DNA from 3 places in the Bacillus sp. V2I10 genome. Region 1 is predicted to be linked to each of the others. Evidence: predicted binding sites of a transcription regulator. Region 1 holds the regulator's gene; each other region holds the start of a gene.
What was found. Region 1 encodes LexA, which represses DNA repair genes until DNA is damaged. Its sites were predicted from a motif close to CGAACATATGTTCG; they were not measured.
Positions count from the first base shown of each region.

Region 2: QFZ72_RS27905 (YolD-like family protein) is a predicted target of LexA. The motif match lies at 2,033-2,046, and genes of this name have one in related genera.
Region 3: recA (recombinase RecA) is a predicted target of LexA. The motif match lies at 3,170-3,183, and genes of this name have one in related genera.

Region 1 covers NZ_JAUSYV010000001.1:3,060,118-3,070,771, reverse strand. The annotation lists gene azlC (azaleucine resistance protein AzlC) at 1-702, shown strand, start outside; gene QFZ72_RS15510 (branched-chain amino acid transporter permease) at 699-1,031, shown strand; gene QFZ72_RS15505 (PaaI family thioesterase) at 1,127-1,411, shown strand; T-box leader at 1,848-2,103, shown strand; gene QFZ72_RS15500 (amino acid permease) at 2,158-3,516, shown strand; gene QFZ72_RS15495 (magnesium transporter CorA family protein) at 4,276-5,733, opposite strand; gene lexA (transcriptional repressor LexA) at 5,829-6,449, opposite strand; gene yneA (cell division suppressor protein YneA) at 6,610-6,921, shown strand; gene QFZ72_RS15480 (YneB family resolvase-like protein) at 6,935-7,585, shown strand; gene QFZ72_RS15475 (DUF896 domain-containing protein) at 7,650-7,880, shown strand; gene tkt (transketolase) at 8,056-10,062, shown strand; gene sirA (sporulation inhibitor of replication protein SirA) at 10,203-10,649, shown strand.
Region 2 covers NZ_JAUSYV010000002.1:119,392-130,045, reverse strand. The annotation lists gene QFZ72_RS27915 (amino acid permease) at 1-160, shown strand, start outside; gene ald (alanine dehydrogenase) at 211-1,344, shown strand; gene QFZ72_RS27905 (YolD-like family protein) at 1,699-1,998, opposite strand; gene QFZ72_RS27900 (sigma-54 interaction domain-containing protein) at 2,356-4,140, shown strand; gene QFZ72_RS27895 (aminopeptidase) at 4,388-5,368, shown strand; gene QFZ72_RS27890 (tripartite tricarboxylate transporter permease) at 5,381-6,880, shown strand; gene QFZ72_RS27885 (hypothetical protein) at 6,893-7,075, shown strand; gene QFZ72_RS27880 (tripartite tricarboxylate transporter substrate-binding protein) at 7,068-7,934, shown strand; gene QFZ72_RS27875 (tripartite tricarboxylate transporter TctB family protein) at 7,951-8,391, shown strand; gene QFZ72_RS27870 (2-keto-3-deoxygluconate permease) at 8,454-9,575, shown strand; gene QFZ72_RS27865 (enoyl-CoA hydratase/isomerase family protein) at 9,592-10,356, shown strand; gene QFZ72_RS27860 (aminopeptidase) at 10,397-10,654, shown strand, end outside.
Region 3 covers NZ_JAUSYV010000001.1:3,496,755-3,507,408, forward strand. The annotation lists gene QFZ72_RS17675 (TIGR00282 family metallophosphoesterase) at 1-38, opposite strand, end outside; gene rny (ribonuclease Y) at 131-1,693, opposite strand; gene recA (recombinase RecA) at 2,062-3,099, opposite strand; gene QFZ72_RS17690 (competence/damage-inducible protein A) at 3,326-4,582, opposite strand; gene pgsA (CDP-diacylglycerol--glycerol-3-phosphate 3-phosphatidyltransferase) at 4,608-5,186, opposite strand; gene QFZ72_RS17700 (helix-turn-helix domain-containing protein) at 5,258-6,154, opposite strand; gene QFZ72_RS17705 (DUF3388 domain-containing protein) at 6,173-6,964, opposite strand; gene QFZ72_RS17710 (DUF3243 domain-containing protein) at 7,221-7,478, opposite strand; gene ymfI (elongation factor P 5-aminopentanone reductase) at 7,558-8,274, opposite strand; gene yfmH (EF-P 5-aminopentanol modification-associated protein YfmH) at 8,340-9,626, opposite strand; gene yfmF (EF-P 5-aminopentanol modification-associated protein YfmF) at 9,623-10,654, opposite strand, start outside.

The sequences.
Region 1 (10,654 bases):
TATCAAATATGGATTGCATTTCGTTCGGCTTTTCCATATACAGTGCCGATTTTGGCAGGATTTATCTTCTTGGGAATTGCTTATGGGATCTTTATGAATTCGTTAGGTTTTAGCGCAATTTACCCGATTCTGATGAGTCTATTAATATTTGCAGGATCAATGGAGTTTGTGGCAGCCAATTTATTGCTTGTCGCTTTCAATCCGATTAACGCCCTTTTTCTTACTTTAATGGTGAATGCACGACATTTGTTTTACGGCATTTCCATGCTGGATAAGTATAGGGGAACCGGTAAGAAAAAATTGTATCTGATATATGGGCTTTGCGATGAGTCTTTTTCAATCAATGGTACCGTGGATGTTCCAAAGAATGTTGACAAGGGCTGGTTTATGTTCTTTGTGACACTTCTCAATCATTCATATTGGGTCATAGGATCAGCGATTGGCGGGATTTTTGGATCAACTGTTAAGTTCAATACGGAAGGGCTCGATTTTGTTATGACTGCTCTCTTTGTTGTAATCTTCATTGAACAGTGGATGAAAGAGGAAAGGCACCATAGTGCTCTCGCAGGGCTTGGACTTTCAATTGTCAGTCTTATTATTTTTGGCGGAAACAACTTCATTATCCCTGCTATGCTTGCGATTCTTGGGATACTTACCGTTCTTAGAAAACCATTGGAGAAAGTTGAGGTTAACACCATATGACAATGAATTTAACGCAGCAGTTTATCACAATTGCTATGGTTGTTTTAGGCACAATGCTCACAAGGTTTCTTCCATTTATCGTTTTCCCATCGGGTAAACCCACACCGAAGTATGTACAGTATCTCGGTAAAGTGCTGCCACCAGCGGTAATTGGGCTTTTGGTCATTTATTGTTTTAAGGATGTGAGTTTACTTTCTGGAAGTCAAGGCATCCCTGAATTTATTGCGGTAGCGGTAGTTGCACTACTTCACTTTTGGAAGAAAAAAATGCTCCTCTCTATAGCAGGGGGGACGATTGTCTACATGATTTTGGTGCAATTGGTTTTTTAATGACATTGGTAATGACTAATGCTCCATCTTCTATTACGTTTCCTTATATCAATGGTGGTGGAGTAAAATATTCAATAAATCAAAGGGGTAGATAAATAGTAAAGAAGAAAATTGATGAGTATCAAATTTATGAAAAACACTTCGAACAAATTTATAAACAAGTAATAAACGATCCGTATGCTCGGTCACTGGGCATTCAGTTAACAAAATTTGAGGCTGGTTTTGCAGAAGCAATACTAGAAGTGCAAAGCCATATGGTAAACGCATATGGAACTGTTCACGGGGCAGTCATTTATGCTTTAGCAGACCATGCTTTTTCGGTGGCCTGTAATGCATATGGAAAAACATCCTTAGGATACCTTTACCAGCAAAAGAATTAATCAATCGACTACGTAATAACTTCGAGTAATTTTTTAAAAATCATTATTAAAGAAAGAAACTATTCAGGAACAAACTCCAGTCTGCTATAGATAATGTAGCTAATAAGGAGAAGAATTATTCACTATAGTTAATCTATATATTCCGATATAAACCGAAGTTCCAGACAAGCCCAAGCAAAACAAGTGCGAATTGTGTTGAAATTTGCTTAGCGCACAAAATTGCGTGCTGCCCCGTGTTTAAAGAATAGTTCCTTCATTTACCGAAAATAGGTGAGAATTTAAGAAACAAAAGTGGGTAAGAAGGGTGAAAAGCGTAAAGGATCAAAGGACATCAGTAAGGTTTTAGAAAAATCGATATTTTCATTGACAATGAGGTTGTCAGCTTGTATAGTATAGCAATATATTATTTGTGCACATACATTACATGATAAAAATAACGAACACTATGATTAGGAGTAGTAGAAGAATGTTCATGATGAGCAGAGAGCTGCGGGGTGGTGGAACGCAGTCACATGGCACTTTGAACTCGCCTAGGAGTGGTAGAGCCGATTACGATATGTTTATTTTTGGTTCTAACGATTAATCTACGTTACAAGGTTTAGCATTTTATACTGTGCGCTAAGCTGGACTCTGTAAGAAAAGGAGTCAATAAGAGTGGTACCGCGGTTGGCCTAAAGCCCATCGTCTCTTTTAAGAGACGATGGGCTTTTTTGTATACTTACAACAAAGATTAGGAGATTAAAAGTATGAGTAACAAACAAGAGAGCTTAAAACGAACTATGACATCACGCCATATTATGATGATGGCGCTGGGAGGAGCTATAGGTGCAGGGTTATTTAAAGGAAGCAGCACAGCCATCGATATGGCAGGCCCGGCAGTAATTATTGCGTATATGGTTGGAGGAATTATATTGCTTTTAATTATGCAGGGCCTTGCTGAAATGGCAGTAAGAAACAAAGAGGCTAGAACATTTCGTGATTTAATTCAGCCGCTTTTAGGTGGTTATGCTGCGCACTTTCTTGACTGGATATATTGGAAAATGTGGGTGTTAAATATAGCAGCAGAATCAGTGGTAGCCGCTATTTTTTTGCAGTACTGGCTTCCGGACATTCCGGTTTGGATACTGGCTTTAATTGTTTCTGCCATTGTTACCCTTGTAAACTTATTTTCAGTAAAGCTATTTGCAGAAACAGAGTATTGGCTTGCCCTGTTAAAAATCAGTGCAATTGTATTATTTATCATATTTGGCTTAATCATTTTATTAGTACCGTTTCAAGACCATGCTGCAACAGGATTTTCTCATCTTACAAAGCATGGCGGATTTTTCCCTAATGGTATACATGGATTGATTATGGCTATGCTGGTGGTTATTTATTCATACGGCGGTACTGAAATGATAGGCGTTACTTTGGCAGAGGTAAAAAATCCAGAAAAGGTTATACCGAAAGCTGTAAGAGGCACATTGACACGGATTATTTCTTTTTATATTTTACCGTTTTTCGTTATTGTGAGCCTGATCCCCTGGAATCAAGTGAATGGCGTTCCGGAGAGCCCGTTTGTGACGGTGTTTAAAATGATAGGAATTCCATATGCGGATCACATTATGAACGCCATTATATTGTTAGCTATTATTTCTTCTATGAATTCCGGACTATATGCATCGTCGCGTGTACTATATACACAAGCGGTGGATGGACGTATTCCAAAACTATTCGCAAAATTGTCTAAAAGGCAGGTGCCTGTTTATTCGATACTGGCTTGTTCATCTTCGCTGTATGTAGGGGTGCTTATTTCTCTATTTGCTGGGAGCAAGACTTTTAATTATTTAATGGGTTCTCTTGGATATACAGTTTTATGTATTTGGATTATTATTGCGATGGCGCATTTGAAATCTCGCACAAATCAGACACAGCAAGTCAGCTATAATGTTCGCTTTTTTCCTTACACGACTTGGATAGCTCTATTGGCGCTGCTTGCTATATTGATTGGTGTAATTGCGACTACTTCTATTATTGTAACGACTATCACAATCTTAATTTATTTATTCATTACAGCGGCTTACTTTGGAGTCCGTTCACGTTTTGCCAGAAGACAAGCTGCATGATTTTCCTTTTATTAAAGAGAGACACTGCTTATTAAAGAAGCGGTGTCTTTTATTTATATTTTTTGCACTATGAAATAATTTTTAAGTGCATCTATAATTAACGACGTTAAATATCTTTTAAGTAGGAAACTATGAAATCTTTAGAACGAATCATTTGATTTGTGGAAACACTGTTGAGTAAAAAAAGTTGTTTATAAAATAAAAAAGCGTTTAAAAATTGCGTGCCATGAAGTACTGTTGACTGACAATAAAGATGTTTAATTACAAATAAAGTCGTTACATTTTGTTCGGGCCAGTGTGTAAATCAACAAGATGCTTGTTTTAATAGAAGGTTAGAAGTTTAAAGATGAGTAAGTTCATACAGGTAAAAAGAAGGTTTAGACATTCAAACCGTGCAATAACTATTCTATGTGTTTGAACGGTTTTTTCTAATTTCTACATATAAAGTTGCTTTAGGAACACTAGTGAGTTTAACAATGTCTTTCATACTTAATCCATTCGTGTTTCTACTATTATATAATCGTTATATCTCTCTCAAACTGCGCAAAAAGAACTTAAAACATTAATACTCCCCAGTTTTAATTTACTGACGGTATGAAATTCCAATTCATACCGTCTTTTTTTAACAAATATTTTGCTGTTCTATCCATTTAACGTAGTAGAAAAGCTAAAAAATTTATTTTCAATCGATCAATTAATACTAGAAGGTGAAGGAGGGGGCTTTTATTAAGTAATATAGAAAAAAAGCCTCGGCATTACTCAGTCGAGGTTTTCAGATTTTCCCTTATCAAAGTAGTCTTTAAGCAGTCTCATAATTGCTATCCCCGCAAGCACACTTCCCACAGCAATACCTGATAAAGCGACAACGAGCGATATATATTCAAAAACAGAATAACCGGCAAGCTTGCTCCACTCAATTTTCCCCCGCCAGTCTTCAATCACCAGATTCATTCCGTAAATACCGGAGATAACGGTATAAGTCGTTAAGATCAGCAAAAGAGAATTATGACGTTTGCTTGCAAGTTTTTCCTGATTTTGATAAAGACTGTCCATCGTGTTTATTACCTCTTTGTAAAGAGTTTCAATTTTAAAGCGATCTTTCATCATAACAGAAAGCTCTTGTCCTTCAGTCCGGCTGCTGATTTCAGAAAAAATATATTTGGCGGTAAAATTGGCGATCGATCGAATCAGTTTGTCCATTTTTTCTTGTTTTTGGTCAATATAGAGCTGTGAATAGCTGTATGAAAGCTTTAAAAGGACAATTTTATAAAATAAGTGCAGAATCAAGTTGTAATAAAGCTGGCCATACATTTCTTCAGCAATGAGTTTTTCATTTTTGGTGTCTCTGCTGATGCAAGTAAATGTATGGTCGCTGATAATATGAAAACTATCCGGGGACCATCTGTCATAAACATGATCATTTACGTATTTTTCGATATACTTTTGATTGCTTGCAGAGGTGTATGGCTGTTTTTTTTCTTTATATCCATTCATATGTCCGATTCTGAATAAATCGTTATTTGTTATTTGATCATCTGGAGCAGCCGTTAAAAAACTGGATACGAACATCCTTTCATCAATAAAATAAGGGAGGCTGCCCAGATAAGCTGATTGATCATTCTCGCTTTTTTCTATGAAGGGGACGATGAAAGGGCAAAGGTCCTGGAAGATAAAATCCTGTGTCTTGTCAAAACGCTTTTCTCCATTATAGAGAACAGTACCTTTTTCTTCTGTAATTGAGGGCTCTAGAACGCGAAAATGATCCATAAAATCCAGTGCATCACTTAAAGAGATATCTCCATTGGTATTAAAAGGGTCTGTTCGAATCGTTACCATGCCGATAGAGAAAGGACAAAGGTAGATATCAATTGAATGAACTTTCATAGAAAATGAATTGTGCACAGTCTCAAGTCTGCAAGTCAAATTTAAAGGCTTTGAATAACGGTTTATGGCTTTTTCTTTATATTTGTCAGGGAATAAGATTTGTTCTATGTAGGGCATAAAATAATGATTTAAACATTTATGCGGGATATCAATGCTCTCCCCGTAATATATATTTTGCTGATTAACATTTTCAATTGAAAAAAATTCAAACCCGTTGGCTAAGAGCTTCTCAGTTAACTCCTTAATGCCGTCATGAGCCCAAGAAAAGGGAAATATGAATTGGCAATTGGTTCGCAGAATGGTTATTTCATCATAGTTAATTTTGGGATTCATAGGTTACCTCTTCTAAGTTTTATCAACTATTATATTCCCTTTGCTGGAGCGTATAAAACCAAAAAATAAAGATCTTTGCTTAGCAGCAAAGATCTTTAATGAATATTCCGGTAAACCCCAATGACTTTCCCTAAAATCGTAACATTTCGCAGAATAATAGGATCCATAGTTGAATTTTCAGGCTGAAGGCGAATGAAGTCTTTTTCTTTAAAGAAACGTTTTACTGTTGCTTCATCATCTTCTGTCATGGCTACTACGATATCTCCATTATTTGCCGTCTTCTGCTGTTTAACGATAACCATATCCCCGTCCAGAATTCCTGCTTCTATCATACTGTCTCCCATAATTTCGAGCATGAATACTTGATCATCTGCTGCTGCAAACGTATCAGGAAGCGGAAAATATTCCTCAACATTTTCGATGGCTGTTATGGGAGATCCCGCTGTAACCTTACCGATAATCGGAACATTAATAACATTTGATCTTGGAATATGTGAAGTCTCTTCTTCTAAAATTTCAATGGCTCTGGGCTTAGTTGGATCGCGTCTGATTAGTCCCTTGCTCTCTAGTCTGGCCAGATGGCCGTGTACAGTTGAACTAGAAGCAAGGCCGACAGCTTCGCCAATTTCGCGAACAGAAGGCGGATAACCTTTTTTTTGAACTTCTAATTTGATGAAGTTTAAGATATCCTGCTGTCTTTTTGATAATTTTGTCATCTTTTGCACCTCGCGTCCTGTAATTTATGTTGATTATAGCATGTTTTTCTTGTGCATACAAACATAAGTTCGAGAAATCCGTTGACAGAAACGTTTGTTCTCATTATACTGAAAATATCAAAAGTACGAACAAACATTCTATTTCGAGGTGGGGATTATGTTGAAAGAATCATTTTCTTATTTACTCTCATTTTTTATCGTCGTTATTGTCGCTGTCTTTGCTTTGTCTTATACTGGTGAAAAAGACAGAATGGATCACTACGTAAATATAGAAGTTACTGAAGGGGACAGCATCTGGAGCATTGCTGACCAATTTAAAGATCATCACAATCTTTCTAAGACAGATTTTGTCGAGTGGGTACAGGAAAAAAACGGCATGGAGACAGCAGTCATTAAACCTGGTGAACAAGTCTTTATACCAATAGAGAAAACAGCCTATTATGAGGTCAATCAAATAGCCAGCAAGAAATAGGGAAGTGAGAACACTGAACGCCATCATCTATTGCAGAGTCAGCACAGTGAAAGAAGAACAGGAAACATCTCTTTTAAGACAGAAGGAAGAGCTTATAAATCTTTCTGAGCAGCACAGCATGAATATTGTAAAAGTGATTGAAGAGCAGGCCAGCGGCTACGATATAGAGAGAGACGGAATATTTGAACTGTTTGACTGCATCAAAAATCAGCAGGTGGATGCAATCCTGATCCAGGATGAAACAAGGCTTGGGAGGGGAAACGCCAGAATTGCAGTCATTCATTTTCTGCTTAAAGAGGGATTAACACTTTATTCCGTCACGCATAACGGCAGGCTTCTGCTCTCAGAAGCTGATTCCATGGTACTTGAAATCGTCAGCATTGTTGAAGAATATCAGAGAAAAATTCACAATCTGAAAATCAAAAGAGGCATGCAGCGTGCGGTCAAAAATGGGTTTAAGCCTCAAAATAACCTGTCTAATATTCATGGGAGCCCCGGAAAGGACAAGAAAGAGCTTCCTGTATCAGAAATTGTCCGCTTAAAACAAAACAAACTGACCTTTGCAGAAATTGCTGCTACTTTAAGAGGTTTTGGACATGATGTTTCAAAGGCAACGGTACATAGAAGATATCAGGAATATATAAAACAATCAGGAGACCAATAAGTTGTCTTTTACAGTCATTTTTAGTACGATAGCATAGTGAAATCTACAAAAAGGAGTTACCATCATGCTTTCAAAAGAAAAAATGGCTAGAATCAATGAGCTTTCAAAAAAGGCTAAATCAAGCGCTTTGTCACCTGAAGAACTAGCAGAACAGCAGAGCCTGAGACAGGAATACCTGCATGTGTTTCGCGGTTCTATGAAAAATACATTAAAAGGCGTTACGATCCTCGACCCAAACGGTACGGATGTAACACCTCAAAAACTAAAAGATGAGAAGAAGCGAAACCTTCATTAATAAGAGGAATACGTCAATTTGTGATGTATTCCTTTTCAATTTGCACATAATACATTAGAATAGTTTCTTACACATCTTAATGGACTATTACATTTCATGATTAATGGTTGTATCATAAAGTGTGTACCGCTATGATAAGAAAGTAGAATGTTATTTCTGAAAGGATGATCAAATTATGTCACATTCAATTCAAGACTTATCTATTGCTACGATTCGAACATTATCGATCGATGCAATCGAGAAAGCAAATTCAGGACATCCTGGAATGCCTATGGGGGCAGCTCCAATGGCCTACGCGCTTTGGACACAATATATGAATCATAATCCTAAAAACCCGGAATGGTTTAACCGTGACCGTTTTGTTTTATCAGCTGGTCATGGATCTATGCTGCTGTATAGTCTGCTTCATTTGTCAGGCTATGATCTATCTATGGAAGATCTTAAATCTTTCAGACAGTGGGGAAGTAAAACTCCAGGCCACCCTGAATTCCATCACACAGCTGGTGTTGATGCAACGACAGGTCCATTAGGCCAGGGAATCGGCATGGCTGTAGGAATGGCCATGGCAGAGCGCCATCTTGCACATACATACAATAAAGAATCATATCCTGTAGTAGACCATTACACATACGCTATTTGCGGAGATGGAGACTTAATGGAGGGTATCTCTTCTGAAGCAGCTTCTCTTGCAGGTCACCTGAAGCTTGGCAAATTAGTCGTATTATATGATTCAAATGATATTTCTCTTGATGGCGACTTAGATCGATCATTCTCTGAAAATGTTGAAGATCGTTTCAAATCTATCGGATGGCAGGTCATCCGTGTTGAAGACGGCAATAATTTAGAAGAGATTTCTAAAGCAATCGAAGCCGCTAAACAAGATGAAACTCATCCAACGTTAATTGAAGTGAAAACAACAATCGGCTACGGATCTCCAAATATGTCCGGAAAGTCTGACGTACATGGCAAGCCGCTTGGGATTGACGAAATTAAATTGACAAAAGAAGCTTATGCTTGGACATTTGAAGAAGACTTTTATGTTCCAGAAGAAGTTTATGCTCATTTCAAGGAATCTGCTGAACAATTCGGATCTAAGAAAGAGCAGGAATGGAATGATCTTTTCGAAAGCTATAAAAAAGAATATCCAGAGCTTGCAAAACAGCTGAACGCCGGAATCAATGGCGAATTGCTTGAAAACTGGGACGAGGCAGTACCGGTGTATGAAGAGGGAAAAGCTCTTGCATCACGTGCATCCTCAGGTGAGGTATTAAATGTACTGGCAAAAAATATTCCTTATATCTTTGGAGGATCAGCTGATTTAGCGGGTTCTAACAATACATCCATTAAAGGAGCTGCTGATTTCACAGCAGAAGATTACAGCGGCCGTAATATTTGGTTTGGTGTACGTGAATTTGCAATGGGTGCTGCATTAAATGGGATGGCTTTGCATGGCGGCCTGCGAGTATATGGAGGAACATTCTTTGTATTCTCAGATTACCTTCGTCCGGCAATCCGTTTAGCTGCACTTATGGGACTTCCTGTAACGTATGTATTTACACATGACAGCATTGCTGTTGGGGAAGATGGACCAACCCATGAGCCGATTGAACAGCTTCCATCTCTGCGTGCAATGCCTAATTTATCAGTAATCCGCCCGGCAGATGGTAATGAGACTGCTGCAGCATGGCGCATTGCATTAGAGTCAGAAACGTCACCAACTGCACTTGTACTGACAAGACAAAACTTAAAAACAATTAAAGGTACTTCTGAAACAGCTTATGATGGCGTTTCTAAGGGAGCTTACACGATTTCAGCAAGCAAAAAAGAAACAGCAGATGCCTTGTTATTAGCTACAGGTTCTGAAGTTGGCCTTGCGGTTGAAGCTCAGGATGCCCTGCTTAAAGAAGGTATAGATGTTGCTGTTGTCAGCATGCCATCATGGAACCGATTTGAAAGTCAATCAAAAGAGTACCGTGAATCCGTTCTTCCTAAGGCTGTTAAAAAACGTCTTGCGATTGAAATGGCAGCTCCACTGGGCTGGGAACGCTATACTGGAGATGAGGGCGATGTTCTTGCGATTAACCAGTTCGGCGCATCTGCACCTGGAAATAAAATTATGAAAGAGTATGGCTTTACTGTTGAAAACGTAATGGCAAGAGTAAAAGCGCTGCTTGAACAATAATCACCTCTGAGAGAGAACGATTTTGATCGTTCTCTCTTTTTCGACAAAAAAAGTGATGCATTTCTCTGTTATTTAGACAAATTTCTAATACTCTATTCTATTATAATTAACGATAACAGTTATTTCGGAGGGGTGGAAGAATGAGGCACTATTATGTCTATTTAATAGAAGAGGAATTTGCGAACCACTTTTTTGGCCGAGAAGCGAAACTGTTCCATCTTTTTCAGGAATATCTCCGGACAAGCCCTGAGCAGAAGGAATTTCATCACTTATACAAACAAATCAGATATGTAACTAAATCAATTTCAGCTGATTCAATGGATAATATGATTGAATCAAGTTTAATGAACCAATACAATTATGTTCATACTGAAGGTTATCACCGAATCGTCAGCGAATCGAAGCAGGGGAGTGCTATGCTGCAAGTAAGGGATCAATATATAGAAGTCACTTCTATTGGAAGTTTTGATATGGAAGCGATCTTTTTTGAAATACTGAGAAAAATTGACTCCTGTTTTTTAGCTATGGATTTTGAAGCAAAACGATACGGCTGGCTAAAACCGATAAAAGAAAGAAAATTTGTCTAAAAAGG
Region 2 (10,654 bases), on a different contig from region 1:
TCTCTTACTAAGTTTAATGATCACAGCCTGGTTTACTGATTTCAAAATTATGCTCCAATTTGGTATCCCTTGGCTGCTGTTTTTATCAATTGCTTATTTTGTGATGAAAAAAAAGAATCCACAGAAATCTTATGTTTCGCAGGATGAAAAGGCTGTTTAGACAGTATAGAGATCATTTGAAAAAAGATTGATTAAAGGAGAGATCATAACATGATCATCGGTATACCTAAAGAAATTAAAAATAACGAAAACCGTGTTGCTTTAACTCCAGCTGGAGTCGTTTCATTCGTAAATGCCGGGCATAAAGTATTAGTTGAGAAAAACGCTGGTGCGGGCAGTGGTTTTGCAAATGAAGATTACTTAAATACTGGGGCAGAAATTATTGAAGATGTGACAGAGGTATGGGCTAAATCAGATATGATTATGAAAGTGAAAGAGCCGCTTCCAAGTGAGTATGGTTATTTCCGTGAAGGCTTAATTTTATTCACTTATTTACATTTGGCCGCTGAACTTGCTTTAGCTCAGGCGCTTAGAGAAAAGAGAGTTCTTGCCATTGCCTATGAAACCGTTTCAGTAAATCACTCTTTACCGCTGCTTACTCCAATGAGTGAGGTTGCTGGCCGGATGGCAGCACAAATCGGCGCACAATTTTTACAAAAATCAAACGGTGGTAAAGGAATTCTCCTGGCAGGTGTTCCGGGTGTGAACCGTGGGAAAGTGACCATTATCGGCGGCGGTATCGTGGGTATGAACGCAGCGAAAATGGCAGTTGGATTAGGTGCTGATGTAACGATTATCGATTTAAGTGCTGATCGGTTACGTCAATTGGATGATATTTTTGGCAATCAAATTAAAACACTCATATCCAACCCATTCAATATCGCAGAGGCAGTAGCAGAAGCTGACCTTTTAGTTGGTGCTGTCTTAATTCCAGGTGCAAAAGCTCCTAAACTGGTAACAGAAGAAATGGTAAAGACGATGAAACCTGGTTCTGTTGTCGTTGATGTGGCCATTGACCAAGGTGGTATCGTTGAAACGATCGATCATATTACAACACATGACAATCCAACCTATGAAAAGCATGGAGTCGTTCATTACGCTGTAGCCAACATGCCTGGTGCGGTTCCAAGAACCTCTACCATTGCGTTAACGAACGTTACCCTTCCATATGCATTACAGATGGCAAACAAAGGTGTATATAAAGCAATCGCTGAAAACGAAGCATTAAAACTTGGAGTAAACACAGCAAATGGTGAAATTACGTTTGAAGCAGTTGCCAAAGACCTTTGTTACAACTATGTAAGAGTCGAAGATGCTTTAGAAAAAGGAATGGTTGCACTATAAAGCTATGATTACTAAGGTTATATGAATTGAAATAGAATGTAAAAGGTATAGTTCCCCAGATTCTGAGGAATTATACTTTTTTTTCTATAAGTTCATTACCAACAGATTGGGACTGGATATTACAATATGAAGAGGCAATGAATCGAAAAGACTTTAGGGAAGCATTTACTAGTTTCGTAAGAGGATCAAGTCATAGTCCTTTGGCACGGATGCCAAACTGGTATGCAAAATTCATCTTACGTATGGTAATAAGTGAAAATCATTGTCTCGAAATAAAAGAATTATTGCCAACAAATTTATATGAACATAAAGAAGTTCGACGCTTAGTGTCTACTTACAACAATTATCAGATAATCAATGCAAATGTATTATTAATTTCTGGGGAGAAGAGTCCGGAAACAGTACACCAAATGATTCAAGTATTAAATCAAACAATTCCACAAACACAAACATTAATCCTTTCCATGTGACGATTTCCAGTAAGATCTTTTCTTGCAGGCTTTCTGATAGAAGTCGTTCCAAGTCTTCAATTTGTCCCTCGTCTAACAGCGGTCTAGCTGTTTTTAGATATTCCTCTTCCATATCCCACAGCAGCTTTAAATGTTCCGTCATAAAGAAACCTTGCCACTTCATTTTTCCCCGGTCTCTAAGCATGGGATCATCGCCACCTTTCAATCAATTCATTGTACAAACATACGTTCTGTTTTAACGAGACGTAAATATTGGATGCTGAAATTAAATAATCTTCTATATTGAGGAGGGGAGTCTTTAGGCTGTCAATTTTTCAGGAAAGAAGGTACAGAGCCATTTTTGGAGGAAATGATGACGTCCGGTTCATCGATCAAGGGAAATTCATTCTGAATTCTTTTCAATGTAAGAAAAACTATAAAAAAACACGTTCTTACAACCTCAATTCTAAAAAAGAAGGTTTTCCAATTAACAAGCAGAAGAATATTATTATGAAAAATTATTAAGGATCAATTGAATGTCTTACTAAACAGGAGGATAAAGATGGGGAAATCGATCCTTTTTGAAGTGCAAGAAGAAGTAAATTTGATAGCAGAAGCAATAAAATCTGTCTTGGATTTGGAAGTCATTATTTATGATCAGAATAAAGTGGTAGTTGCTGCTACAGGCGGTGGTCATCATGCTGTTGTAGGTGAACAGGTTAGAGGACATATTATTAAAGAAGTGATAAAAACAGATATGCCTCTATATAACTTCGAACCAGGATTTCATGAAGTTTGTAAAAGCTGCATTCTCCAGGGAAACTGCCCTGAAAAAGCTGATGTGTCTTTTCCTCTAAAGCATGAGGGGCAAACCATAGGGGTGATTAGTTTAACGGCTTTTTCCGAAAAGCAAAAGGCGGAATTAAAAGAAAGGCACCTTGTTTTATCGAATTACCTTGGGAAAATGGCTGACTTACTCAGTAGTAAAATAAATGCAAAATCGTTGTTGGAAAAATATTTACACATGTTCCAAATGCTTCAAGTGGCTATACAATCGATGTATGAAGGCATCCTCGCGGTAGATCAAAACGGATATATCTTAGAACTAAATCGTTCTGCTGAGAAGATACTGAAGATGAACAGAATTGAAGTCCTTAAGCTGAATATTTCCGATATCACTCCTGATTTGCCAATTACGAAGGTATTATCTACAGCGAAAGGGTATTCAGACATTGAATTTTCACTTCATATACATAAAAGAAAGATTCAAGTGATCGGTAGTGTTATTCCACTTGTTTATGAGGGTCTTATTATTGGAATTGCCATTTCATTTAAGGCCTTAAGGGATGTACAAAAATTGGCATATTCTATCACATCAGAAATAGACGATTCAACCTTTGATATTATTATAGGGAAAAGTAAAGCTATTCTGCAGGCCAAAAGTACAGCCAAGCAAATCTCAGCGTCTGACTCCACCATAATATTTATGGGCGAAAGTGGGACTGGTAAAGAACTTTTCGCGAGGGCCGTGCATCAAGAAAGTCAAAGGGTAAACAAACCCTTTAGGGCTATAAATTGTGCGGCAATACCAGAACACCTACTAGAGAGTGAATTATTTGGATATAGTGAAGGGGCATTTACAGGCGCGAGGAAAAAGGGAAAACCTGGAAAGTTTGAGATGGCAAATGGAGGAACTATATTTTTAGATGAAATCGGTGACATGCCTCTTCATTTACAAGTGAAAATTTTGCGGGTGTTAGAAGAAAGAAGAGTTGAAAGGATTGGTTCAAATTCTTCTTTAGATATTGATGTTCGAGTGCTGGCAGCAACCCATAAAAACTTAGAACAAATGGTAATAGACGGAGAATTCAGAGAGGATTTATTTTATCGCTTAAATGTTATTCCTCTTCACATTCCTCCATTGAGAGAAAGAGTGGGAGATGTTTCAGTGCTTCTTCGCCATTTTGTTAAACATTATGTAAATATCACAGGAAAACAAGTAAGTGGTTTTACACCAGAGGCTGAAGACTGTTTATGTTCTTATACCTGGCCAGGAAATATAAGAGAGCTTCAAAATACAGTAGAATACGCTATTAATATGACAAAATCTTTATGGATTTCATTAGGAGATTTACCAACTAGGGTTAAACCAAAAATAAATCACAGTGTTTTAAATCAAGATTTGACTTTAGAAGCTATGGAAGAAAAAATGATTTTGCAATCCTTAAAAAAACACGGTGATACACTAAGCGGAAAGAAAGAGGCTGCAAGAGAATTAGGAATAAACGTAGCCACTCTTTATAGAAAAATCAATAAGTTTGATATTAATCGCAAAATGCAAATGTAATTTGCATTTTGCGATTAATTGAAAATCGGTAGTAGGTTTGGCCTCTTTAACATTTATAAGGCCTAACCTACTTTTTTTATTTGCATTTTGCGAAAAATAAAAGGGTCTTGTAGCTTAATATTTTTAAAATGTAAAAATAAACCCGTTTAGATTTAGGGTTTATTCTATTTTTTGATTTTTCTGTTAACTTGGCACGGAAGTTGCATTAGTAATAGTAAAAGAAAAAAATAAAAGGTGAGGGTGGTTTATGAATACAATACGCAAAATGTTTATGATGAAGTCTGTACAGACGATCTTACACACGTGCTTAAATATAAAACCAGGTGAAAATCTTCTTATACTAACCGATACCAACACAATTGAAATTGGAGAGATGTTTTCCATTGTAGGTAAAGGTATGGATGCAGAAGTAGTTATGACAATTATGAGTCCTACAACTCGACATGGAGATGAACCTCCAAAAATTATTGCAGAAGCCATGAAAGCAGCTGATGCCATAGTCGCTCCAACCACTTTTTCTATAAATCATTCTACTGCAAGAAAAGAAGCGAGTGATGCGGGTGCAAGATTAATATTTATGCCAGATGCAAATGAAGAGGTTTTTTTGGATGGTTCATTAGATATTGATTTTTTAGCTCAAAAGGTAAAAATCGACAAATTATCAGCCATTTTAGAAGCTGGAAGTCATTTGAGCATTTTTTCAGAGTTGGGTACGAACCTTACCATGGATATTTCAGGTCGGCATGCTGTTCCCCAAACAGGTATCTGTCATGAACCTGGAAGTATATCTCCACCTCCGTGTATTGAATCAGCCGTTGCACCAGTGGAGGGTACAACAGAAGGGGTGATATATATTGACGGAGCCGTGGTTCCTGGGAGGGCATGTCAAGCACCCATAAAAATCACTTTTAAAGAAGGAAGAATTGTTTCGATTGAAGGTAGTGAAGACGCACAAATGCTAAGGCAAACACTAGAAAGCTATAATCATCCAAATGTCTATTGTGCGGTTGAGATGGGAATAGGCATGAATCCCAATGCAAAGATTGGAAGAGGGGGACAATTAGAAGATGAAGCAGAGTTTGGTACGATGCATATTGGGATTGGAAATGGAATCACTTTTGGTAGCAGTATTCGTGCACCTGGTCATTGTGATCTTGTTATGAGAGATCCTCTTATTAAAGTGGATGGGAAGATTCTCATGAAGAATGGCGAGATTTACTTAGATTAGGAGGGAAATCTGGTGGTCGATTTAAGTTCAATAGTTGATTCGTTTACAAGTATCCTTTCTATTAAGATATTATTTTTATTTCTTTTAGGCACTTTTGCAGGGATAGCTGTAGGTGCTCTTCCGGGATTAACTACTACAATGGGAGTATCCTTACTTATTTCATTTACGTGGGGGATGGAATGGGTCGAAGCTATTGTTTTGATTGTTTCTCTTCACATTGGAGGTACATATGGAGGCTCTACTTCTGCCATATTTTTAAATATTCCAGGTACCCCAGCTTCTGCGGCCACTGCCCTAGATGGGTACCCAATGTCTCAAAGGGGGGAAGGGGGATTGGCGCGAGGAATAGCTACTTTCCAATCCTTTTTGGGAACAATCTTTGCTGCCATTCTATTTTTGTTTGCATCTCCATTACTTATTGATTTAGGAATGAATTTTGGTTCATGGGAGTATTTTTTGCTCGCTATGTTCGGAATAATTATAAGTGCTAACTTAACAGCAGAGTCTTTGGTGAAAGGCTTAATCTCTGGGTTTCTAGGGCTGGCTATAGCCACTATCGGAATGGATAAAATTACTGGAGTTCAACGTTTTACTTTCGGAGAGAGTGCTTTAATGGATGGATTTAGTCTTATTGCTATTTTGATCGGCATATTTGGAATCGCAGAGGTTATTGATTCACTTATACATCTTAAGCCTCCTTTAAAGTCTGAAAATTCAAAATCCGTCTTACCTACATGGAGAATGTTGATGAAGTTTTTACCAATTGGTATACGATCTTCAGGTGTAGGAGCAATTATAGGAGCAATTCCTGGAGTTGGAGCTGATGTAGCAGCTTGGGTTTCTTATGATATCCAACGGAGAAAAAGTAAAAAACCAGAAACGTTTGGAAAAGGAAACCCGGAAGGTATTGTTGCAGCAGAAACGGCAAATAACGCATGTGTACCCGGTTCTTATGTTCCAATGTTGACTTTAGGAATTCCAGGAGATGCTGTAACCGCAGTTATAATCGGAGGTCTTTTATTACATGGGTTACAACCAGGTCCATTATTAACGACTCAAAACCCTGATATTTTTTACCAGTTCTTTGTGATTATTATTGTGGCATCTGTTTTTATGCTAGTGTGCGGATTATTTTTCACCTTTTTGTTTCAGAAAATATTAGCAGTTCCCAAAAGTGTAATCTTGCTTATTGTCACGGTTTTAAGTGTCGTCGGTACATTTGCGGTAAATAATCGTACATTTGATATAGCAGTTATGATAGCTTTCGGAATCGTTGGATTTATGATGAGAAAAGTAGGCTTGGCTGCTCCACCTTTAGTTTTAGGCATTATCTTGGGTTTAATGGCAGAGCAAAACTTTCGCAGGGCGATGGTTAGTGCTGATTATTCATTCCTGCCATTTGTAACTCGTCCCATCAGTCTCTTTTTGCTTGTATGCATCATCTTTTTACTCTTAAATCAAAATCAATTTCTAACTAAACAATTAAGGCGACTCAGAAAAAATAAAGGCTAGGGGGAACATGTTATGAAGATAAAGATCATGTTTTTGCTTCTTATTTCAATTGCTTTAATGCTTAGCGCATGCAGCCAAAATCAATCGAAGCAACAGACTTCAGGAAATACGGCTGATGCCGAAAGGTATCCCTCTAAACCAATTGAAATTGTTGTTGGCTTTGGTGAAGGAGGGGGGGACGGATACTATGGCTAGGACTTTACAACCCATGCTCCAAAAAGAACTAGGTGTTGCTGTTGCTGTAAAAAACAGACCAGGTGCTTCCAGTGCTTTAGCTTTGGAGTATGTCAGTGAGCAAAAAGCCGATGGGCACACTATCTTACTCCAAACCGACTTAGTTCGAGTGTTTCCAACAATGGGAATGACAGACTTAACCTACAAAGATTTTGAACAAGTTGGTATAGGAGCCATGGGGATAGCCAATTTCGTCGTAAAAGATAAATCTAAACTAAAGACATTTGATGATCTCGTGCAACTATTAAAAAACGAGGGAGCTAAAGTCGGAGTGGCAGCTATAGGTGATCCTTGGCACCTTACTTTAGAAATTCTCAACAGCGTGATTGATGGAAAAGCAGAAATCATCACTTATGATTCTGGCTCAAATGCAGCCATGGCCGCAATGAAAGGAGAAGTGGATTTTTCCATCAGTGGCGTTAATGAAGTTGCTGACTTATTGCGTTCAGGAGATCTTCGGTCTCTAGCAGTAATGGATAATAAACCATTTGAAGTAGATGGCCTTGGAACGATTGCACCAGTGACAGAATTTGTTGCTGATCTGGATAAATTTGTACCAGAAGGAACCTGGTGGGGACCTGCAGTAAAGGAAGGAACACCTGAGGTTATCGTAGAAAAAATTAAAAAAGCTTATAACAAAGCTATAAACAGTAATGAATTCAAAGAATTCGCAAAGAATAAGGCAATCGTTCTTACAGATTTCGAAGATAGTCAAGAATATACTCAAAAAGCGACAGAAAAAACTAGCTGGCTGCTTTGGGATATTGGAGTAGGAAAACGGTCTCCTGAAGAAGTAGGAATAACGCGAGCAAACGAGTGACGGGATGGTGAAAAAAATGAAAATTAGTAAAGAGTTCCTTCTTGGAGGGATCGTTCTTGCAATCGGTATCTTTTTTGTAATAGAGAGCTATCAATTGCCTCCGGGAGATCATCCATTAAATTCATCTCGTTCATTTCCTATGCTATTAGGGAGCTGTCTTATTCTTTTATCAATTTGGCAATTACTTCTTGCCAGAACAAAAAATGAAAAAGACGAGAAATATATTACTTCATCTGTTTCCATGAAGAGAGGATTCATTTTTATCCTTAATACACTTTTGTATATATTCATTCTTATGCCTTTAATAGGGTTTTTGAGTTCCACATTGGTCTTTCTATTTGTTGGATTAATGGTATACAAGGAAGTTAGTTGGTATACAGCTGCTATGGTATCAGTAGGCATGGTTGGTTTCATTTATTTAGTATTTGAAAAACTAATGTATATTCGATTTCCATAACAGGGAAAAGCCTCTGATTATAAAACATGCTTTTTATGAAAAATCTACTTGGGAGTGATTATATGAGGATCAAGCGAAGGATTGAGAAAGTACCGGGAGGGCTTATGGTCATCCCACTCATGCTGGGGGCATTTTTTAATACGATTGATCAGCTCCATATACCCCTTGTAATGGAGTTTCTAAAATCATTAGGGGTAACGCCTGTGGAAGAAGGTATTTATGAGTTTATGAGAATTGGGGGGTTTACGGAAGCCCTCTTTAAAAACGGGACATTGACACTTATCGGTTTATTCTTGTTCTGTGCAGGTAGCCAGATGAATTTACGAGTTGGTGGAAAAGCCTTAAAAAAAGGGATTCTATTAACTTCAAGTAAGTGTTTGACAGGAATTACAATTGGACTTCTATTCGGTTACTTTTTTGATCCTATGAATGGGCTCCTTGGCTTATCCACGCTGGCTATTATTGCTGCAATGACAAATGGAAATGAAGGAATGTATGCCGTTCTCACCGGACAATATGGTAATCGTTCAGATGTTGGAGCCATTTCTGTATTGACATTAAATGATGGTCCATTCTTTACCATGATGGCACTAGGAATAGTAGGGATCAATTTTCCTGCTATCGCATTCATCGCGGTATTGTTACCAATTGCATTAGGCATGTTTTTAGGAAACTTGGATGAAGACATCAGAGAATTTCTTAAACCAGGTGAAACGCTACTTGTTCCCTTTTTTGCTTTTTGTTTAGGAGCAGGAATGAATTTTATGAGTTTCTTTAATGCTGAAGCTGTTTGGGGCGGTCTTGTTCTGGGTTTTGCAACCGTCATTTTTACCGGGCTAACAGGAATCCTTGTTTATCGAATATTTGGTGAGAAAAGTACAATTGGTCCCGTTGCTGAGGCTTCAACTGCAGGGAATGCAGTGGGAACACCAGCAGCCATAGCTGCAGCTGCTTCTGTTGCAGCAGGAGCCGGACTTATGTCATTAGATGAGGCACAAAGTTTTCAGCAAATAGCTAATCTAGCTACAATTCAAATTTCTATTTCTACTATTACTACTTCTATTCTTTGTCCAATTGCTGTGATTTTTTGGGATAAATATCAAAGAAGTAAAGGGATTGACGGTCAATTGGAAGATGTTTTAAACCAAAGTGAGATGCCGTTGGAAGTAAATAAGCAAAGTTAGAAAGGAGAAGTATCGAATGAAGTGGATAAAGACCAATATTGAAAATCATATTTGCATCATAACGATTAATAACCCTCCAATGAATATTTTGACGAAAGAATTTCGGGAAGAATTCGTGCCTTATATGGAAGAATTAAAAACTCGGTATGATGTTCGAGTCATTATTTTGACAGGAGAAGGAGATCGGGCATTCTGTGCAGGAGCTGATTTAAATGAAGAAGGTGAATTGACCCCAGAGACTGTACGCCACTTTCTTGAAGAAGATTGCCGCATTTATGATGTTGTTAATGAAATGCCACAACCAGTGATTGCTGCTGTAAATGGATATGCCTTTGGTGGAGGCTTTGAACTGATTTTAGCTTGTGATATTCGAATTATGTCCGATCAAGCAAAGCTATGTGCCGCAGGAGTGAAAGTTGGATTGGTTGTCGGGCCTACTCGACTTGTGAGGTTAATGGGAGAAGCTTACGCAAAGGAAGTCATATTAACTGGCAGAACCGTTTTAGCTGATGAAGCATTTCAACGTGGTTTGGCTAGCAAAGTTGTTCCCCAAACTACATTAATCAATGAAGCTTTAAATTGGGCAAATATGATTGCCTCACGTGCACCAATTGCAGTCAGGAATGCGAAAGATACAATCCAAAAAACAATGGATTTAGAGTGGCAGGAAGCCATGAAGTATGAGTTAGATGCATTTATAACTTGCCAGAATACACGAGATCATAAACATGCAATTGAGTCTTTTTTTAATAAACAAATACCAGTTTTCCAAGGAAGATGATAAAGAGATCTAGATAGATTAAGGGGAGGATCAATAAGTTATGAAGGAAGTCATGATGTATCCAGGTGCCCATGCGTTGGTAAAAGTATTGGCAGGAGTTGTAGAAGGAGAAAAAGTGTTGATTTTAACGGATTTTCAAACAGAAAGTATTGCTAAAGCATTGGCAGCTGTAACCTACTCTTTAGGTGCTGAACCGATCACAATGTCCATGCCGCCAAGAAAGGGGCATGGTGATGCTCTACCTGACCCAGTCGCTGCAGCTATGAAAAAAGTAGATGTTGTGATTGCTCCAACTACT
Region 3 (10,654 bases), 440 kb from region 1:
GGAGATCCGACTACATCTCCTACAAATAATAGTTTCATGCTTCGCTTATACCTTCTCTCAAATGGTGTGTGCCTACCCTTAAGTTTTGCACAGATTGCAAAAAAAATAAAGCGATGCAGAAGGCATCGCTTTATTTCGCATATTCCACAGCTCTCGTCTCACGGATAACTGTTACTTTAATATGACCTGGGTAATCTAATTCTTCTTCAATCCGCTTGCGGATATCCCGTGCTAAACGGTGTGCCTGAAGATCGTCGATCGTATCCGGTTTAACCATGATACGCACTTCACGGCCTGCCTGAATAGCGAAGGATTTTTCAACTCCTTCGTAAGATTCGGAAATCTCTTCAAGCTTTTCTAAGCGGCGAATATAGTTTTCAAGCGTTTCGCTTCTTGCGCCGGGACGTGCTGCAGATAAAGCATCTGCTGCCGCGACCAGAACGGCGATAACCGAAGTCGGCTCCTGATCGCCATGATGCGAAGCAATACTGTTTATAACAACCGGGTGTTCCTTGTACTTCGTAGCAAGTTCGACTCCAATTTCAACATGGCTTCCTTCTACTTCATGATCAATCGCCTTACCGATATCGTGCAGTAATCCTGCGCGTTTGGCAAGAGTAACATCTTCACCCAGTTCTGCAGCCATGAGTCCTGATAAATAAGCGACCTCCATGGAATGCTTTAATACATTTTGACCATAGCTCGTTCTGAACTTTAAACGGCCCATAATCTTGATTAAATCTGGATGCAGTCCGTGAACACCAACTTCAAATGTTGTTTGCTCACCAACCTCGCGGATGTATTCATCAACTTCACGGCGTGATTTTTCAACCATTTCTTCAATACGTGCTGGATGGATGCGTCCATCTTGAACAAGCTTGTCTAGGGCAATTCTGGCTGTTTCCCTGCGAATTGGGTCAAATCCAGATAAAATAACTGCTTCTGGAGTATCATCAATAATGAGGTCAATACCAGTTAATGTTTCAAGTGTTCTAATGTTGCGCCCTTCACGTCCAATGATGCGGCCTTTCATTTCATCATTTGGAAGGTTAACGACAGATACCGTTGTTTCAGCTACATGATCTGCTGCACAACGCTGGATTGCAAGGGAAAGTATTTCTTTCGCTCGTTTATCCGCTTCTTCTTTCGCACGGTTTTCGCTTTCTTTAACAGTTACAGCGATATCATGCGAAAGCTCATTTTCAACCTTTTCGAGAATGATCTGCTTTGCCTCTTCACGAGTTAAGCTGGAAATACGCTCAAGCTCTGATTGTTGTTTACGCACCATCTCGTCCACTTTGCTTTCCATCTCTTCAATATGCTGTTGTCTTTCATTTAGAGAATCTTCTTTTTTCTCAAGCATGTTCTCACGCTTGTCTACAGATTCATCCTTACGATCAAGATTCTCTTCTTTTTGTAATAAGCGATTTTCTTGTTTTTGCAGCTCATTTCGTCGTTCACGAATTTCTTGCTCTGCTTCTGTCCGAAGCTTGTGAATGTCATCCTTTGCCTCAAGCAACGCTTCTTTCTTCGTCGCTTCAGCATCACGCTTCGCATCTTCAAGAATTTGCTCAGCAGTTCCTTTCGCACCGGCAATTTTCGCTTCTGCAATGGATTTACGAACAAAATAGCCAACAACTGCACCGACGATTAGGCCAAGCAAAATGGAGATGATCATTGTAATGGGATCCATCATTTCACCTCCTCTTGCTATGAACTTGTTTCTTGCTAGATTTAAGTGTCGGCATGTATATTGCATAACGTTCTTCAACATACAGCACAAAGCTTAAGGGTTTCATGGAGACCTGCAGCAATCCTGCTGCACAGATTAACATTTGCTTTCATAGTGCCTCGCTAAAAGTTCTAACAAAATAATAATACACCCTAATTGTAAATGTGTGAAATTTTCTTGTCAAGCCTGTCATTCTGGCGTTTCTAAAGCAATTGAGAATTTTCAAGCATTGCCTTACATTTCTTGAACAGGAAAAGTCAGGGTTGTCTCTTCATTGTATGGTGTATTTTTACTTTCACATACAAAAAAGAGGCGATGATCGCCTCTTTTTAATCTTCCAGTAAATCTAATTCTTCTTGTCCATCTGGAGCAACCGCCACTTCATCCAAGCCGTAGTGGCTGCGGATTTTTTCCTGAATCTCTAAGCGGATGCTAGGATTCTCCTTCAGGAAGATTTTTGCGTTTTCTCTTCCCTGTCCTAAACGCTCCTCATTGTACGAATACCATGAACCGCTCTTTTGAACAATATCAATTTCTGTTCCAAGATCAATGATCTCGCCTTCTTTAGAGATGCCTTCCCCGTACATAATGTCAACCTCTGCAACACGGAAAGGAGGTGCAACTTTGTTTTTGACAACTTTGATTTTGGTTTTATTGCCGACCATCTCATTGCCCTGTTTCAGCGTTTCAGCACGGCGAACCTCTAAACGTACCGAAGAATAAAACTTCAGTGCGCGTCCGCCTGGAGTTGTTTCAGGATTACCGAACATAACTCCTACTTTTTCACGGATCTGGTTAATGAAAATAGCAATTGTTTTTGATTTGCTGATTGCTCCGGATAATTTACGCAATGCCTGTGACATAAGACGAGCCTGCAAGCCTACGTGAGCATCTCCCATTTCCCCTTCGATTTCAGCTTTTGGAACTAAAGCTGCTACAGAGTCAATGACTAGAATATCCACCGCTCCGCTTCGAACCAGCGCTTCAGCAATTTCAAGCGCCTGCTCTCCTGTATCCGGCTGTGAGAGAAGAAGTTCATCTATATTTACACCAAGCTTTTGAGCATATACAGGGTCAAGGGCATGTTCTGCATCTATAAACGCAGCCTGTCCTCCCTTTTGCTGTACTTCTGCTATCGCATGAAGGGCAACTGTCGTTTTACCTGAGCTCTCAGGTCCATATATTTCTATAATTCTTCCACGTGGATATCCGCCAACCCCAAGTGCTGTATCAAGTGCAAGTGAACCGCTTGGAGATGTAGAGATCTTCCGGTCAGTCTGTTCACCGAGTTTCATAATTGAACCTTTACCAAATTGCTTTTCTATTTGTTTCAGTGCCATATCTAAGGCAGCTTGACGATCGCTCACTGAGTTTCCTCCTTTAGTTATCAACCTATTAATAATATACCTTTTATTCGAACGTTTGACAAGTAAAAAACGAACATTTATTCGGTTTTTTTAAACGTGATAACAGACTGAAAATTCTCTTTTCTCTTAATGAAAATAAGAAATTTATGCCTCTTAATCAGCTAAAATACTAAATTGCCTTTTTGCCTGATTTTGCGGATTATCTAGTAAAAAAGAAAAATACAGCTTATTCTGCTGTATTTTCCATTAATGCTTTAATAATCAGGTAACAGCCGTATTTCACTGTACGTCTGCGAATGCCGTTGCGGCTTCCTGCAAGATGAAGGAGAACGGTTCTTACCGGCTGATCTTTAAATGCCAGCCCGATATAGACGGTTCCAGGTTTTTTCCCTTCAACAGGATCTTCCCCTGCGATGCCGGTAAAGCTGATTCCGATATCACTATTTGCAAGCTTCCTGATTTGTTCAGCCATTTCTTTGGCACATTGTTCGCTGACAGCCCCATGCTGATCAAGTGTTTCTTCAGATACTTTTAAGATGGATTGCTTTACTTCATTTGTGTAGCAGACAATTGTACCTTTAAAAACATCAGATGTTCCTTTAACTGCTGTCAGCTGATCTGAAAAAAGGCCGCCGGTTAAACTCTCTGCGGCTGAAATCGTCATGTCTCTTTGTCTGAGATGTCTGAGCAATTCATCAGCGAGGGTTGTCTGGTCATAACCGTAGAAAAAGGCTCCAACTCTGCTGTTTATTGTTTTCTCCATTTCATTAATCAGGCGGACAGCTTCAGATTCATTTTGATGGCGCGCCGTCAATCTGAGCGTAACTTCCCCGTCACCCGCAAGCGGTGCAATCGTCGGATTGGTTTGGGCATCAATCAAATCCTGAATATCCGTCTCAAGCTGCGATTCGCCTATGCCAAAGTATCGAAGAACCCTCGAAATAATTTTGTCATTCTGGCCAAGCTTCTCTCTAAAGTATGGGAGCCCGAACTTCATAAACATCGGTTTCATTTCGCTGGGCGGGCCAGGCAGCAGCATATAAATCCGCTCATCCGCATCTATTGCCATTCCCGGCGCCATTCCGTGCTCATTTTTTAAGACGTGAGAATCCTCAATGACAAGAGCTTGTTTTTTATTGTTTTCAGACATGCTTCTTTTAACTTTGACAAAATAGTCTTCAATGCTGCGAAGGGCTTCTTCATCAGTCACAAGCTTCTTGCCCAGAATATTTGCGATTGTTTCTTTAGTTAAATCATCTTTAGTAGGTCCAAGACCGCCTGTGAAAATGATAATGTTCGAACGCTCTTTGGCAATCTTTACTGCCTGCTCAAGTCTTGCAGGATTATCACCTACAACCGTGTGATAATAGACATTAAGACCATTCTCAGCCAGCTGCTGAGATAAAAACTGGGCATTAGAGTTAACTATTTGCCCAAGAAGCAATTCGGAACCTACTGCAATAATTTCTGTTTTTGACGTCATATGAACTCCCCCTCTGATTGAAGAATTACTTGGAATTCAGTAATGCGGCTTTATTTTTTGCAAAATAGTCCCATCCTGAATAAACCGTAAAGAATAATGCTACCCATAATGCGATATCTGCAAACGGGAATGAAATGAAAACAAATGGAATGTTGTGTAAAAGCAAGGCTGAAATGGCGATAATTTGTGCCCATGTTTTAATTTTCCCAAGCATGTTTGCTGCAACCACTTCCCCTTCGCCGGCAAGCACAAGACGCAAACCTGTTACAGCGAATTCACGGCTGATAATGATAATCACGATCCAAGATGGGGCAAGTCCAAGCTCAACTAAAATAATTAAGGCTGCAGAAACAAGCAATTTATCTGCAAGCGGATCTAAAAATTTCCCTAAATTCGTAACCATATTCAGCTTTCGCGCATAATAGCCGTCAATCCAGTCAGTAGTAGACGCAATAATGAATAATATTGCCCCGGCGAGATGCGTGACGGGAATGGAAGCGTCCCCTATATACAGGGTGCCCCAGTCAAAAGGAGCAAGCATAATCACCATGAATACTGGGATTAATAGGATTCTTGAGATGGTAATGCGATTCGGTAAATTCATGTTTTTTCCTCCAGAGTGTAAATTATGTATCAGAAAATATAAAAGAAAGAAAAGCCATCTTGAAGATGACTTTACTCCTTAGTATATACAATCTGCATATCTTGTCTTACTGTTTTTTTAGGATCAATCTGATATTCTACAGGCTGTCCATTTACCTTCACTTCAGCAGCTGAAGCATTTCCAATGACAATAAAGGCTTCTGTTTCATTTGTAAAATCATGCGCCTCGGTTTGATCCTTCTTCAGCATGCCGCTGAAGAATTTTTTTCCTGATGCATTTCGGATCTCAATCCAAGTCTGCCCCTTAGAACTGACCTCAAGCTTAAATTCTTTTGCTTTTTTCAGCTCATATACCGCTTTTCTGGCTGTTTTTTCTTTGAATGTGAGTACTGAAGCCTGCTCTTCAGGTTTTTCATCTTCCGGCTTTTCTTCTTTGACTTTTTCATCCGTTGCATCTTTCTCTTCAGGCTCTTTAGAATCTGATGCATTTTTTTCGTCGTTTTCAATGGAATCATATTCATTTTCGGCGCTTGAAATTTGCTTAGTCTGGTCTTCTGTGTTTTTTGCACCGTCCGGCTTGTCCTTCTGTACAAAAATCCAGATAACGACCGCTACTAGTAAAACCAATACGATTATTAAGATCCTGGGCAATATTTCCAAAGCCTTTGATGCTGACTTCGGAAGCTCTTTATGTGTTTTCACCCTCGAAAGCTCAGGAGTATCATCTGAATAAACAACCGGTATTTCGTTTTTATGCTCCTCGAAAATCCGATCTGGATCCAGCCCTACTGTTTCTGCATACTGTTTAATAAAAGCCCGCACATAAAAATTCCCCGGCATAATGCCGTAATTGCCTTCTTCAATTCCGATAAGATACCGCTTTTGAATTTTTGTCATTGCCTGGAGATCGTCAAGACTTAATTTCCGCTCTTCTCTCGCCTGTTTTAGTCGATTTCCTAGTTCACTCAACCGTAACACCTTCCATATCTAAAAATCAAACCCGGAAAAACTCGATTCATCAAACATTTGAGGTTCAGATGCTTCCTCATATGTAATCTTTTCATCCGGATCGTTTCGAAGTTCAATTATATAGTCAAAATCATCGAGTGTATACTCTGTATTTTGCACAAACATGTCCGGATGCTCGACAACTTTTGTAGCAGACAGCCTCATTATTTCTCTCACAAGCTGCAAATGCTTTTCAGAGCCTCTTCTTGTGGAAACAATCCCATCAATAATAAATACATTCTCAACACTGTACTCATCTGCAATCAGCTGGCTTCTGATTGTCTGTTTTAATAAAGTTGAAGACACAAAAAGCCATCTTTTGTTTGCACACACACTTGAAGCGACAATTGATTCTGTTTTGCCGACGCGGGGCATGCCTCTTATGCCGATCAGTTTGTGGCCTTCCTGCTTATATAATTCAGCCAAAAAGTCCACAAGCAGTCCAAGCTCATCTCTTACAAACCGGAATGTTTTTTTATCATCTGCATCACGCTGTATGTATCTTCCGTGCCGGACAGCAAGTGTATCTCTTAATTTAGGCTTGCGCAATTTTGTTACTTTTATATGATCCATTGTATCTAAAATCGATTCAAGACGCTGGATTTGCTCATTATTCGAGCACTTAAGAAGCAGCCCCCTGCGGCTGTCATCCACGCCGTTAATAGTGACTATATTTATAGAAAGCATCCCGAGCAGCGAAGAAATATCGCCAAGAAGTCCGGGACGGTTTTTTTGAATTTCATACTCTAAATACCATTCCTGCATCTCCAAAAAAGGACCCCCTTCAAAACCAGGTCTATAACACCTATATCCTTATCATAAAGCATTTTGATGAAAGAGGAAAGAATAATTCCTTGACAATATAAAAGGGGGTATGTGGACCTAGAATGCACGGCTCTTTTTTCATTCTTTTGCGAGACTCATCGATTAGATTGGAACAGGTCTTCAGAAAATTGAACTTTCAGAGGGATCCTTAATCACTGATTTCTGTTTTTTCCATAAAAAAGAGAGGACCTGCGTCCCCTCTTTATCTTGTACCATTATTTTGCACTAGTTTAACCATCATGTTTGCAATGGCATGCTGTTCTTCTTTAGAAGCCACGCTCCAAAGATCAGCCAGTACTCTTTCCTGATCATTTTTTGGATCAACTTGTTTTGCTAAGTAATCACCGATTTCGTAAGCTAAGTCAGTTACAGCTTCTGTTTTCATTCCATCTCCTTCAGCGTGATGTAGACGGTCGCCGAGGAAATTTTTCCATGAATCCCAGTTTTCTAAAACAGACATTATAACCCCTCCTAATTAAGTGGAATACAATGTTAGTTTGTCTTGCATGATCTGATTTATACGGATAGCTGCAAAAAATTTATGTATGCCAGCCGCCGTTTACTGAAAGCACTTGACCTGTTATATAGCTTGCATGATTTGAGGATAAAAACAAAACAGCGTCCGCAATCTCTTCAGGCTTGCCAATCCGCCCTAATGGAATTTCATCCTTAAGATCAGCCAGATCCTCCTCAGAAAAAGATTGAAGCATGTCAGTAGCAACCGCTCCCGGCGCTATCGCATTGACTCTGATGCCTGATGGGGCCAATTCTTTTGCCAGTGCCTTTACAAATGTATTCTGTCCGCCTTTAACCATGCTGTAAAGGACTTCACAAGAAGCGCCTATTTCTCCCCAAATGGAGGATATCACAACAATGTTACCGCTTTTTCTACTTACCATGGAAGGAATCAATTCCTTTGAAATCATATAGGGACTTGTTATTTGCAGCTGTACCATTTGCTGAATTTCTTCATCTTTCATATCTGTTATTAATCCAAAGAAACTCCTGCCGCTATTTAACACGAGCAAATCAATAGGATCTGCAAGCTGCTTCACAAGCTGACCCGGCCCATCCGCCATTGAAAGATCTGTTTTTACCATCGTGCAGTCAGCCTGCAGATCTTTTATAAGATTTAGTATGCTTTCTTCATTTTTGTGATAATGGAGATATAATTTATACCCTTCCAATGCAAGCTTTTTGGCAATTGCTTTTCCGATTCCGCCGCTCGCACCTGTAATTAAAGCTGTTTTTTTCATTTTTTTCTCCTTAAGATTAAGGCTATACCTATTCAAGATAAAAAAACATCCTTAGAAAGGATGCTTTACTTCGGTACTACTTGACAGACTGAAAACAATTTTTCATCAATCACTTCATTCAGCGTATGGTGAATATCATCATTTGTCAATTGTTCCAGCATCGGGACAACATCAAACAAATTCATTTCATTAAAGGAATAGCGGGTGAATTGGTTCGCAATATATTCCGGTGAATTAATCGCTCTTAGAAAAGAACCGATTTTCTTTTTCTTGGCATTCTCAAGACGTTCTGCAGGAATGCCTTCCTGTTTTGCCTTAAGCAGAGTATTCTTAATTTCCTCAGCAAGCTGATCGGGCTGATCTGTATCTCCGCCTATCATTGCAAAGCCAAAACCGTTCTCTTCCGTGTAATCAAAACTGAATGTGTCATCGATAAGGCCATTCTCATAGAGCTGGGTATAGGTATCAGTGCTTTTGCCAAAAACCATATCAAGAATCAGGTTCATTGACAGTTCGTGTTTTAAAAGCTCCTCACCGGACCGATCAGCCTGTTTTGCCTTCAACCCAACTAAACACTTCGAAGATTGAACGTTCATTTTTAGTTTTTCTAATGGTTTTGCTACAGTATCCGGTTCATCCACTTCAGCACGTTTGATTTCGGATTGAGGTTTAAATTCTTTCTTATCCTGATTTTCACGGATTTGGGAAAGAATTTGCTCTGGATCGATCGGACCAACGACAAAAAGCAGCATATTGCTTGGATGGTAAAACGTATTGTAGCATTCGTAGAGCAGGTCTTTTGTAATTTTTGAAATAGATTCAACGGTTCCTGCAATATCAATTCCTACCGGATGTTTATGAAACATATTCTGAATTAATCCAAAATAGAGTCTCCAATCAGGATTGTCATCGTACATATTAATCTCCTGTCCGATGATGCCTTTTTCTTTCTCAACTGATTTTTCACTAAAATAAGGCTCCTGAACGAAATCGATGAGCGTTTCTAAATTCTTCTCGACATTTGACGTGCTTGAAAATAGGTAAGCCGTTCGTGTAAACGATGTAAAGGCATTAGAAGACGCACCCTGCTTGCTGAAATCTTGAAAAACGTCTCCGTCTTCTTTTTCAAACAGCTTATGCTCTAAAAAATGAGCGATCCCATCTGGAACTAATTTCATTTCATTTTGGTCAAGAGGCACAAATTGATTATCGATTGAACCGTATTTTGTTGTAAATGTTGCATATGTCTTATTAAAACCTTTTTTAGGAAGGACATATACATCAAGTCCATTTTTCATTTTTTCATAAAAGAGTTCTTCTTGAAGCTGATCAAACTTTATGGATTTTGTCATTGTGCACCCTCCATTCCTTTTAAGAAATAGATCGTATCAAGCTGAATCTTTTTAGCTGCCGCGATGATTTCCTCTTTTGTAACCTTTTCAATGCCCTGCAGATATTTATCAAAAGGTTCATTTATATTGGAAATCACGTTATGATAGAGAACTTCAACAGACCCGTATGAAGTATCAATCGTTTCAAGGAGCTGATTTTTAATGACTGCTTTAGTCTGTTCAATATCTTTTTCTTCAAAATCTCCATTTTTCATTGCTTCGAGCTGTTCTTTAATAATCGTTACCGCACGTTCATAATTGGCAAATTCAATTCCTGACATAACCATTAAGAGTCCTTTGTGACTCTCAACTCTTGAAGCCGCATAGTAAGCAAGGCTTTCTTTTTCACGGACATTAATGAAAAGCTTAGAATGCGAAAATCCGCCGAAAATGCCATTGAACACTTGCAAAGCATAGTAGGATTGATCTCCATATGTGCAGTTGGTGCGGTAGCCGATGTTCAATTTTCCTTGTTTAACATCCTGATTTTCAATCACTTCATTTGGCTCTGAAATCTCTTTTTCAGTGATGGATTTTTCTACAGATTGATGAGCATTTTCGCTGAATGTAAAGAATCTTTTTGTATACTCGCTGACCTCTTCTGCTGAAACATCGCCAACAACATACAAATCCATTTTATCTTCTTTTAAAGCTTTTTTATAATACTCATACAGACTTGCAGATGTAATTTGTTCTAGATGATCAATTTCCCCGTTTACATGCAGGCGATATGGTTCATCCTTGCACATCTCTTGAACAAGTCGTAAATTGGAATATCTCATTTTGTCATCAAATACAGCCTGAATGCGCTGTTTCATGGTCCGTTTTTCCTGATTTATGATTTCATCAGGGAATGACTCATCCTTTACAACTGGAGACAGGATGATTTCAGACAGCAGATGAAGCGCTTTTTCCAGCAGGGGTGTCTGATCTGATAAAAAGCGTTCATTTGCAACTTCAATCCGGATCGATATGATATGATGATCGCC